Regions from separate parts of the Nonomuraea bangladeshensis genome, predicted to be linked through region 1. Evidence: riboswitches for the same ligand, from Rfam matches in the RefSeq annotation. Region 1 holds a riboswitch; the other holds the start of a gene.
What was found. Region 1 has a riboswitch for glycine ahead of gcvP (aminomethyl-transferring glycine dehydrogenase). Riboswitches for the same ligand answer to the same signal wherever they lie in the genome.
Positions count from the first base shown of each region.

Region 2: linked by a shared signal. The riboswitch ahead of gcvT (glycine cleavage system aminomethyltransferase GcvT) and the one ahead of gcvP (aminomethyl-transferring glycine dehydrogenase) in region 1 are both predicted to bind glycine.

Region 1 is NZ_BAAAMV010000002.1:670,172-675,784, forward strand. Features, by position in the region: gene ABD292_RS07220 (sugar phosphate nucleotidyltransferase) at 1-759, shown strand, start outside; gene ABD292_RS07225 (double zinc ribbon and FHA domain-containing protein) at 1,063-1,575, shown strand; gene ftsR (transcriptional regulator FtsR) at 1,572-2,225, shown strand; gene ABD292_RS07235 (bifunctional nuclease family protein) at 2,356-2,826, shown strand; gene ABD292_RS07240 (MerR family transcriptional regulator) at 2,974-3,594, shown strand; glycine riboswitch at 3,644-3,743, shown strand; gene gcvP (aminomethyl-transferring glycine dehydrogenase) at 3,913-5,613, shown strand, end outside.
Region 2 is NZ_BAAAMV010000006.1:91,814-97,426, forward strand. Features, by position in the region: gene ABD292_RS19940 (aldehyde dehydrogenase family protein) at 1-1,054, shown strand, start outside; gene ABD292_RS19945 (3-oxoacyl-ACP reductase) at 1,059-1,823, shown strand; gene ABD292_RS19950 (gamma-glutamyl-gamma-aminobutyrate hydrolase family protein) at 1,834-2,526, shown strand; glycine riboswitch at 2,581-2,678, shown strand; glycine riboswitch at 2,679-2,773, shown strand; gene gcvT (glycine cleavage system aminomethyltransferase GcvT) at 2,808-3,893, shown strand; gene gcvH (glycine cleavage system protein GcvH) at 3,890-4,279, shown strand; gene ABD292_RS19965 (L-serine ammonia-lyase) at 4,338-5,613, shown strand, end outside.

The DNA.
Region 1 (5,613 bases):
CTCGACGACGTCTCGCCCACCGAGACGCTGGCCGAGCGCCGCCGCGACCTGCAACGGCTGTCGGAGCTGGTCAGCTCCTCGCGGGCGGCCTTCGGCGTGCGCTTCGACCCGGTCGGCGAGCGCATCGCCCTGGTGGACGAGATGGGCCAGCTCATCGACGAGGAACGCGCCCTGCTCGTCGTGCTCGACCTGGTCGCCGCCGAGCGCAGGGGCGGCCGGGTGGCGCTGCCGGTCACCACCACCCGGGTCGCCGAGCAGGTGTGCCGCTTCCACGGCGTGCAGGTGCAGTGGACCTCCACCTCGCTGGACGCCCTCACCGCGGCCGTCGCCGGCCCCGACATGATCTTCGCGGCGGACGGGCGGGGCGGGTTCGTGGTGCCGGAGTTCAGCCCGGCCATCGACGGGCTGGCCGCGTTCATGCGCCTGCTCGGGCTGGTCGCCCGTACCCGGCTCTCGCTCAGCCAGATCGACGCGAGGATCCCCGAGGTCAGGCTGCTGCGCAGGACGGTGCCGACGCCGTGGGCGGCCAAGGGCGCGGTCATGCGCTCGGTCATCGAGGCCGCCGAGGCCGAGCCCGCGGGCTACCGCGTGGACACCACCGACGGGGTGCGGGTGGCCCGCGACGACGGGAGCTGGGTGCTGGTGCTGCCCGCCGCCACCGAGCCCGTCACCGACCTGTGGGCCGAGGCGGCGGACATGGACGGCGCCCAGGCGCTCCTGGAGCGGTGGGCGCGGGTGGTGGAACAGGCCGCCGGCTGACCCGGCGGCCATGAGTGTCACGGAGAGTGAGCGGTGCGTGAACGGTACGAAAGTGGCGGAAACCACGGTTGCCGGGTGCGCGCCGGCCGCCGCAAGATCGTAATGTAGAAACGCGCGGCGGCATGGACCACGGGGCGGAAGCGGCGGTAACTTTGTCTGCGTCCAAACCACCGTCCAGCGCCCCGAGTTGACCTTTGCCGCTGATCAGCGTATGTTGCGGCATTCGCAAACTTGAAGAAAGCGAAGCGAGGCGCGTCCTGAGCACCGTCGCCGCGTCTTCGCGGTAGGAGGCCGAGCCGATCGATGCCGAGCGTCTACTGCACGCAGTGCGGGCACGCCAACCCCGAGGATGCCCGTTTCTGTTCCCGCTGCGGGTCACCGCTGACCAGACACGAGGTCGCAGGGGACACCACTTCGACGATCTCCGTGGCGGGAATCGAGGCGTACGAGGCTGAGACAGGCGACATGCTCCTGCAGGAGCGGGCGCTGGTGGAGCAGCTCCCGCCCGGCACGGCGTTGCTCACGGTGACCAGGGGCCCCAACCAGGGCAGCCGCTTCCGGTTGGACAAGGAGCTCACCACGACCGGGCGCCACCCGGAGAGCGACATCTTCCTCGACGACATCACCGTCTCGCGCCGCCACGTGGAGTTCTACCGTCACCGCGGCGGCCAGTTCTCCGTCCGCGACGTGGGCAGCCTCAACGGCACCTACGTCAACCGCGAGCGGATCGAGGAGGTTCCACTGCACTCCGGCGACGAGGTGCAGATCGGCAAATTCCGGCTGGTCTTCCTCATGCGGGGCAACCACAGCGCATGACTTCCCAGGCGGCCCGCTCGCACATGAGCATCGGGGAGGTGCTCGCCCTGCTGCAGGGCGAGTTCCCCGATGTGACGATCTCCAAGATCAGGTTCTTGGAGGGCGAAGGGCTCATCGAGCCCGAGCGCAGCCCCTCCGGCTTTCGCAAGTTCACGCACCTGCACGTCGAGCAGCTCCGCTTCATCCTCACCGAGCAGCGCGACCACTACCTGCCGCTGCGGGTCATCAAGGACCGCATGGCCGAGAGCTTCGGCCGCCCCCGGGCCCTGCCCGACAAGCAGGAGGTCAGGCTCGGCCGCGCCGAGCTGCTGGAGGCCGCCGGCATCGACGAGGAGACCCTCGCCGAGTGCGAGGACTACGGCCTGCTGACCCCGGTCGCCCGCCGCTACGACGAGGAGGCGCTCAAGATCGCCCGCACCGTCGGCGCGCTGGCCCGCTTCGGTCTCGGCGCCCGGCACCTGCGCGCGGTCAAGGCCGCCGCCGAGCGCGAGTGCGGCCTGGTCGAGCAGAGCGTCGCGCCGGTGCTGAAACGCCGCGCCCCGGGCGCCATCGGCGAGGCCGAGGAGACCGCGCGGGAGCTGTCCAACCTCCTGCTCGACCTGCACGCGTCGTTGGTCCGCACAGGGGTACGTTCGGTCCTGGGGCGGTGAGGAGACCCCGGATGGTGGCCGGGGAGCAATCGGGGCCTTCCGGGTGTTACGTTGAAATGAAGTAGCCAGTCAGCAGAAGCGACGAACCAAGAGCTGTGCCGGGTCACCGGTCAGGAATACGGAGCAGCCCGTGTTGCAGATGGAGGTCGTGGGCGTAAGAGTCGAAATGCCCACAAATCAACCGATCGTCTTGCTCAAGGAGGCACACGGGGAGCGGTTCCTTCCTATCTGGATCGGGATGACCGAGGCGACGGCCATCGCCCTCGCCCAGGCGGAGGAGCCTCCGCCGCGGCCGCTCACCCACGACCTGTTCCGCGACGTGCTGAGCGCGCTGGGCGTCGGCCTGCGCGCGGTCAACATCGTCGCGCTGCGCGACGGCATCTTCTTCGCCGACCTGGTGTTCTCCAACGGCGTCGAGGTGAGCGCGCGCCCGTCCGACTCCATCGCGCTCGCCCTGCGCACCGGAGCGCGCATCTTCGCCAGTGAGGAGGTGGTCCAGGAGGCCGGCGTGGTCATCCCGGACGACCAGGAGGACGAGGTGGAGAAGTTCAGGGAGTTCCTTGACACGATCACTCCCGAGGACTTCGGCAGGGCGGGGTAGGTATTTCGGTGCATTTACGCTTCACGACGCGCCGAGCCGGATCGTTGACTGAGCATGGTGACGGTCCTACGGTGCAAGTGAAACCCGCGGTCGCCCTATATGAACCCCCAGATCGGGCCGCGGGATGAGAGAAAGCCGGAGGTCCGCGTGGCGGTCAGCAGCGGCGAGGGAAAGACGGCCGGCCAGGAAGATCCGGTGCGGCGCGAGGACGCGCGGCAGCGTGCCGGGGAGCAGGGGCTGCTCTTCGACGAGCGTCCGGCGGCACTGCCGGACGACATCGGTTACCGCGGGCCCACCGCCTGCGCGGCGGCCGGCATCACCTACAGGCAGCTCGACTACTGGGCGCGCACGGGCCTGGTGGAGCCGACCATCCGCGCCGCGCACGGCTCGGGCTCCCAGCGGCTCTACAGCTTCCGCGACATCCTGGTGCTCAAGGTCGTCAAGCGGCTCCTCGACACCGGGGTGTCGCTGCAGCAGATCCGCACGGCCGTGCAGCACCTGCGCAACCGCGGGGTCGCCGACCTCGCGCAGATCACGCTCATGAGCGACGGCGTCAGCGTCTACGAGTGCACCTCGGCCGACGAGGTGATAGACCTCCTCCAGGGCGGCCAGGGCGTGTTCGGCATCGCGCTCGGCCGGGTCTGGCGTGAGGTCGAGGGAAGCCTCGCGGAGCTGCCGGGGGAACGCGCGGCGGTCGAGGACAACGTCCCGGCCGACCACCCCGCTGACGAGCTCGCCCAGCGCCGCCGTGCCCGACGGCTAGGGTAGTAATTCGCCCGTAACGTCCGGAGTAGTACCCTAGGACGGGTAAGGCTGACGACCCCGTGCGGGAGAGTCCCCGGCACCGCCTGGTCCCGGGGCGCCGAAGGAGCAACCCTCCCCGGAATCTCTCAGGCAACCGGTACCGCTCGGGTGAGGCAACTCTGGAAAGCAGGCACGCCCGCCAGGCGCGCCTCACCGACGGTGCAAGCCTCCTCGCGAGGCGAAGCTCTCAGGTCGCGGTGACGCCCGCGCTGACAGAGGGGGAGATCCGGCATCCGCCCGCGCCCCGGCGCCGGTCTCCATAAGCCTCGGGAGGCACCGTCCATGACCGCCCTGTCAGAGTCCCTGCCGGCGTCCCCGCCGCCGTCCGCGCCGACGTCCCTGTCCGAGCCGCCGTTCGCCGGCCGCCACATCGGCCCGTCCGAGGCCGACCAGCAGCGCATGCTGGAGGCCGTCGGCTTCGAGTCCGTCGCCGACCTGGTGGCCGTGGCGGTCCCCGAGGCCATCCGGGCCAAGGACCGGCTCACGCTGCCCGCCGCCGTCAGTGAGAGCGAGGCGATCGCCGAGCTGCGCGCCCTGGCCGGCCGCAACCGGGTGCTCACCTCCATGATCGGCCTCGGTTACCACGACACGATCACGCCCGCGGTCATCCGCCGCAACCTGCTGGAGAACCCGGGCTGGTACACCGCGTACACGCCGTACCAGCCGGAGATCTCGCAGGGGCGGCTGGAGGCGCTGCTCAACTTCCAGACGGTCGTCTCCGACCTGACCGGCCTGCCCGTCGCCGGCGCGTCCCTGCTGGACGAGGCCACCGCCGCCGCCGAGGCCATGACCCTCGCCCGGCGCGCCGGCCGCTCCAAGAGCCACGTGTTCGTGGTCGACGCCGACGCCCTGCCGCAGACCAAGCGGGTGCTCGCCACCCGCGCCGAGCCGCTCGGCATCGAGCTCGTCGAGCACCCGCTCGACGGCGGTGAGCTGCCCGAGTGCTTCGGCGTGCTCGTCCAGTACCCGGGCGCCTCCGGGCGGCTGCGCGACTTCCGCGCCGTGGCCGACGCCGCGCACGAGGCCGGGGCGCTCGTCGTGGCCGCCGCCGACCTGCTCGCGCTCACCCTCGTGGCCGCGCCGGGCGAGCTCGGCGCCGACATCGCGATCGGCTCCTCCCAGCGTTTCGGCGTGCCGCTCGGCTTCGGCGGGCCGCACGCCGCCTACATGTCCGTCCGCGAGGGCCTGCAGCGCCAGCTCCCCGGCCGCCTGGTCGGCGTGTCCGTGGACGCCGACGGCGACCCCGCCTACCGGCTCGCCCTGCAGACCCGCGAGCAGCACATCCGCCGCGAGAAGGCCACCAGCAACATCTGCACCGCGCAGGTGCTGCTGGCCGTCATCGCCGGCATGTACGCCGTCTACCACGGCCCCGAGGGCCTGCGCCGCATCGCGCTGCGCGCCCACCGGCACGCCGCCGCGCTCGCCGAGAGCCTGCGCGCGGGCGGGCTGGAGGTCGTGCACGAGGCGTTCTTCGACACCGTGCTCGTCCGGGTGCCCGGCCGGGCCTCCGAGGTGGTCGCCGCGGCCGCCGAGCGCGGCGTCAACCTGTGGCGGGCCGACGACGACCACGTCTCGGTCGCCTGCGACGAGAAGACCGGCACGGCCGAGCTGCGCGCCGTGCAGGCCGCGTTCGGCGTGCCCGAGCGGGACGCCGGCGTCGAGGCCACCGCCGACGCGCTGCCCGCCGAGCTGCTGCGCGAGTCCGGCTACCTCACCCACCCGGTCTTCCACAGCCACCGCTCCGAGACCGCGATGCTGCGCTACCTGCGCCGGCTCCAGGACAAGGACATCGCGCTCGACCGGTCGATGATCCCGCTCGGCTCCTGCACGATGAAGCTCAACGCCAGCACCGAGATGGAGCCCATCACCTGGCCGGAGTTCGCGGGCGTGCACCCGTACGCGCCGGTCGAGCAGGCCGAGGGCTACCTGGAGCTGATCGGAACGCTGGAGCGCTGGCTCGCCGAGGTCACCGGCTACGACGCG
Region 2 (5,613 bases), on a different contig from region 1:
CGAGCGCAACCACGGCAAGCAGATCCCGGTGCCCGGCGGCGTGGACGTCACCTTCCAGGAGCCGCTGGGCGTGGTGGGCGTGATTGTGCCGTGGAACTTCCCCATGCTCATCCTGTCGTGGGGCGTGGCCCCCGCGCTGGCCGCGGGCAACACCGTCGTCGTCAAGCCCGCGGAGCAGACCCCGCTGACCGCGCTGCGGCTGGCCGAGCTGGCCCTGGCGGCGGGCCTCCCCGAGGGGGTGCTCCAGGTGCTGCCTGGGGCAGGGGAGGTCGCGGGGGCCCGGCTGGTGGAGCACCCGCACGTCGCCAAGATCGTGTTCACCGGCTCGACCGAGGTCGGCAAGGAGATCGCGGCCAAGGCGGCGGCCCAGGTCAAGCGGGTGACGCTGGAGCTGGGCGGCAAGTCGGCGAACATCGTCTTCGCCGACGCCGACCTCGCCAAAGCGGCCGCGGCGGCGCCGTACGCGGTGTTCGACAACGCCGGCCAGGACTGCTGCGCCCGCTCCCGGCTGCTGGTGCAGGCCGAGGTGTACGACGAGTTCATGGCGCTGCTCGCCCCCGCCGTACGCGCCGTCCGGGTCGGCGACCCGCTCGACGAGGCCACCGAGATGGGCCCGCTGATCAGCGCCGAGCACCGGGAACGGGTCCGCGGGTTCGTCTCCGACCCCTGGCTCCAGGGCGAGTGCCCGGCGGGCAAGGGCTACTGGTTCCCCGCCACCGTGCTGACGCCCGAGGTGACCGATCCCGCGTTCACCGAGGAGATCTTCGGTCCCGTCGTGTCGGTGGCCCGCTTCACGGACGAGGCCGACGCGATCCGCGTCGCCAACGACACGCCGTACGGGCTGAGCGGCTCGATCTGGACCCGCGACGTCGGGCGGGCGCTGCGCGTGGCGCGCGCGGTCGAGTCGGGCGCGCTGTCGGTCAACTCGAACTCGTCGGTCCGCTACTGGACCCCGTTCGGCGGTTTCAAGCAGTCCGGCCTCGGCCGGGAGCTCGGCCCGGACGCCCTCGCGGCGTTCACCGAGACCAAGAACGTCTTCATCTCCTGGGAGTGAGCAAGTGCAGCGGTTGCAGGATCGGGTCGCGGTCATCACCGGCGCGGGCAGCGGCATCGGGCTCGCCACGGCCCGCAGGTTCGCCGAGGAGGGGGCGCGGGTCGTCTGCGTGGACATCGACGCGGCGGCGGGCGTCAAGGCCGCGGACGAGGTCGGCGGCCTGTTCGTCGAGGCGGACGTGACCCGCGAGGACGACGTCGAGCGGGTGTTCGCCACGGCGCACGAGACCTACGGCAGTGTGGACGTCGCCTTCAACAACGCCGGCATCTCGCCGCCCGACGACGACTCCATCCTGGAGACCGGGCTCGACGCCTGGCGCCGGGTCCAGGAGGTCAACCTCACCAGCGTCTACCTGTGCTGCAAGCACGCGATCCCGTACATGCGGCGGCAGGGCAAGGGCTCGATCATCAACACCGCGTCGTTCGTGGCCGTGATGGGCTCGGCGACCTCGCAGATCTCCTACACCGCCTCCAAGGGCGGGGTGCTGGCGATGTCGCGGGAGCTCGGCGTGCAGTTCGCCCGCGAGGGCATCAGGGTCAACGCGCTCTGCCCCGGACCGGTGAACACGCCGCTGCTCCAGGAGCTGTTCGCCAAGGACCCGGAGCGGGCGCAGCGGCGGCTGGTGCACGTGCCGCTCGGGCGCTTCGCCGAGGCGTCGGAGATCGCGGCGGCCGTCGCCTTCCTGGCCAGTGACGACTCCTCCTTCATCACGGCCAGCCAGTTCCTGGTGGACGGCGGCATCAGCGGCGCCTACGTGACGCCGCTCTAGGGGGTCCGTCGTGCGTCGCCCGTTGATCGGGATCACCTCCTACGTGGAGCCCGCCACGTTCACGGTCTGGACGGACGTGACCGTGGCGCTGCTGCCGTACCTGTACGTCGAGCAGGTCGTGCGGGCCGGCGGCCAGCCCGTCGTGCTGCCGCCGGCCGGCGAGCCCGCCGGGGCGCTGCGCGGTCTCGACGGGCTCGTCCTGGCCGGCGGCGGCGACATCGACCCGGCCAGGTACGGCGCCCGGCCGCACGAGCGCACCGGCTACGTCCGCGCTTTCCGCGACGAGGCGGAGTTCGCGCTGCTGGCGGGGGCGCTGGACGCCGGGCTGCCGTACCTGGGGGTCTGCCGTGGCCTTCAGGTGCTCAACGTGGCTCTCGGCGGCACCCTCCACCAGCACCTGCCGGACGTGGCGGGGCACACGGGGCACGCGCCGGGGCCGGGCGTGTTCGGCCATCTGCCGGTGACGCCGGTGCCCGGCAGCCGCCTGGCCAAGGCGCTCGGCACGGAGCCGGTGACGGTCCCGCACTACCACCACCAGGCCGTGGACCGGCTCGCCCCCGGCCTGACCGTGACCGCGACCGCCGAGGACGGCACGGTCGAGGCGGTGGAGCTGGAGGGGGCGGCGTTCGCGATGGCCGTGCAGTGGCATCCGGAGGAGGCCGAGGACGGCGCGCTGTTCGAGGCGCTGGTCGCGGCCTGCTGAGACCCGTAGGCGACAAATGCCCCGTACCCCCACTAGGCTGGCGGACATCACCGTCGAAACCGTGCGGGAGAGCACTCTGACAGCCGGTCAGGGTCCCTGAAGGAGCAAGCCCTCCCCGCGAACCTCTCAAGGCAAAGGACCGCACGGACGAGGTGGCCTCTGGAAAGCAGGCTCTTGGCCTCGCCGAAGGTGAAAGTCCGGCAAAAATCGGGCGAAGCTCTCAGGCATCGATGACAGAGGGGGAGGATGCTGGCATCCACTCCTGTCCTGAGGTGCGACACATGTCCCGACCGACACCGCTACGCGACGTCCACGAGAGCCTGGGCGCCACCCTCACCGACTTCGCCGGCTGGCTCATGCCCCTCCGGTACGGCAGCGAGTCCGCCGAGCACAAGGCCGTGCGCGAGGCGGCCGGGCTGTTCGACCTCTCCCACATGGGCGAGATCTTCGTGACCGGCCCGCAGGCCGCCGAGGCGCTGGACTACGCGCTGGTCGGCCACCTGTCCGCGCTCGCCACCGGCCGGGCCAGGTACACCATGATCGTCGACGAGCGGGGCGGGGTGCTCGACGACCTCATCGTCTACCGGCTCGGTGACGAGGAGTTCATGGTCGTCGCCAACGCCTCGAACTACCAGAAGGTCGCCCAGGAGCTCCAGGAGCGGGCCAAGGCGTACGACGCGGCGGTCGAGGACCGCTCCGACCGCTACGCGCTCATCGCCGTCCAGGGCCCCCGCGCGCAGGAGATCCTGGCCACGCTGACCGACGCCGACCTCGCCGGGCTCAAGTACTACGCCGGCCTGCCCGGCCTGGTCGACGGCCGCGAGGCGCTGATCGCCCGCACCGGCTACACCGGCGAGGACGGCTTCGAGCTCTTCGTCGCCAACCAGGACGCCGTGCCGCTCTGGAACGCGCTCACCGCCGCCGGGGAGCCGTACGGGCTCGCGCCCGCGGGCCTGTCCGCCCGCGACACGCTCCGGCTGGAGGCCGGCATGCCGCTGTACGGCAACGAGCTCGGCGCGGAGCTGACCCCGTTCGACGCGGGACTGGGCAGAGTGGTGAAATTCGACAAGCCCGGCGATTTCGTCGGACGAGCGGCGCTGGAGGCGGTCAAGGACGACCAGCCGGGACGCCGCCTCGTCGGCCTGGTCGCGCGGGGCCGCCGGGTGCCGCGGCACGGCTACCCGGTGACGCAGGACGGCGCCGTCGTCGGCGAGGTCACCAGCGGCGCGCCTTCCCACACCCTGGGCAAGCCCATCGCGATGGCCTACGTCGACACCGGCGCGAGTGAAGGCCTGGCAGTGGACATCCGGGGCAGCCAAGAACCCGTGGACCTCGTAGAGCTGCCCTTTTACAGGAGGAAGAAGTGAGCAACATCCCTGACGAGCTGAGCTACACCAAGGAACACGAGTGGGTGGCCGGGCTGGACGACGGCCTGACCGTCACCGTGGGCATCACCGATTTCGCCGTCGAGGCCCTGGGTGAGGTCGTCTACGTGCAGCTCCCCGAGGTCGGCGCGAGCGTCGCGGCCGGCGACTCGATCGGCGAGGTGGAGTCCACCAAGTCCGTCAGCGAGATCTACTCGCCCGTGGGCGGCGAGGTGGTCGAGGTCAACCAGAACGTGGCCGACACCCCGGCCCTGGTGAACAGCGACCCCTACGGGGAAGGGTGGATGTTCCGGGTGCGCATCGAGGGCGAGCCCGAGGACCTGCTTTCTGCCGAGGAGTACACCGCCCTCACCTCCGGCGAGTCCTGATTTCCCCGCCGGGGCCCCGCCCGGGCCCCGGCTTCCGTCCCATGAAGGGCGCACATCAATGGCGATCAGCGTCTTCGACCTCTTCAAGATCGGCATCGGGCCCTCCAGCTCGCACACGGGCGGCCCGATGGCGGCCGCGCACAAGTTCGCCCGGGGCCTGCACGAGGACGGCCTGCTGGAGCGGGTGGCCCGCGTCGAGGCCATCCTGTACGGCTCGCTCGGCCTGACCGGCAAGGGCCACGGCAGCGACAAGGCCGTCCTGCTGGGCCTGTCCGGGGAGAAGCCGGAGCTGGTGGACGTCGACACCGTCGACGAGCGCCTGACCGCCATGCGCGCCTCCGGCACCGTCCATCTCTACGGCCGCCGCGAGATCCCGTTCGTCGTGGGCGAGGATCTCGTCTTCGAACGCAAGATCTCCCTCCCCGAGCACCCCAACGGCATGCGCTTCACCGCCTACGACGCGGACGGCGGAACCGTGCGGGAGAAGGTCTACTTCTCGGTCGGCGGCGGCTTCGTCGTGGACGAGAACGCCACCGGCGCCGACCGCATCAAGCCCGACGACACCGTGCTGCCCTACCCGTTCACCACGGGCGAGGAGCTGCTCAAGCACTGCTCCAACACCGGCCTGTCGATCTCCGCGCTGATGATGGAGAACGAGAAGGCGTTCGGCCGCACCGAGGAGGAGATCCGCGCGGGCGTGCTCAACCTGTGGCGGGTCATGCAGGAGTGCGTGCGCAGAGGCATCTCCCGCGAGGGCGTGCTGCCTGGCGGGCTCAAGGTCAAGCGCCGCGCCAACCAGCTCCACCGCCGCCTCCAGGCCGAGTCGCCCGAGAAGGACCCGCTCCAGGCGATGGACTGGGTGACGCTGTTCGCGCTGGCGGTCAACGAGGAGAACGCCGCCGGGGGCCGCATCGTCACCGCCCCCACCAACGGCGCGGCCGGCATCATCCCGGCCGTGCTCACCTACTACACCCGCTTCGTCCCGCAGGCCGACGACGAGGGCGTGATCCGCTTCCTGCTGACGGCCGCCGCGATCGGCGTGCTGTTCAAGGAGAACGCCTCCATCTCCGGGGCCGAGGTCGGCTGCCAGGGCGAGGTGGGCTCGGCCTGCTCGATGGCCTCCGCCGGGCTGACCGAGGTCATGGGCGGCACACCGGAGCAGGTGGAGAACGCCGCCGAGATCGGCATCGAGCACAACCTGGGCCTCACCTGCGACCCGATCGGCGGCCTCGTGCAGATCCCGTGCATCGAGCGCAACGCCGTCGCCTCCAACAAGGCCATCACCGCGGCCCGCATCGCCCTGCGCGGCGACGGCCGCCACTACGTGGCCCTGG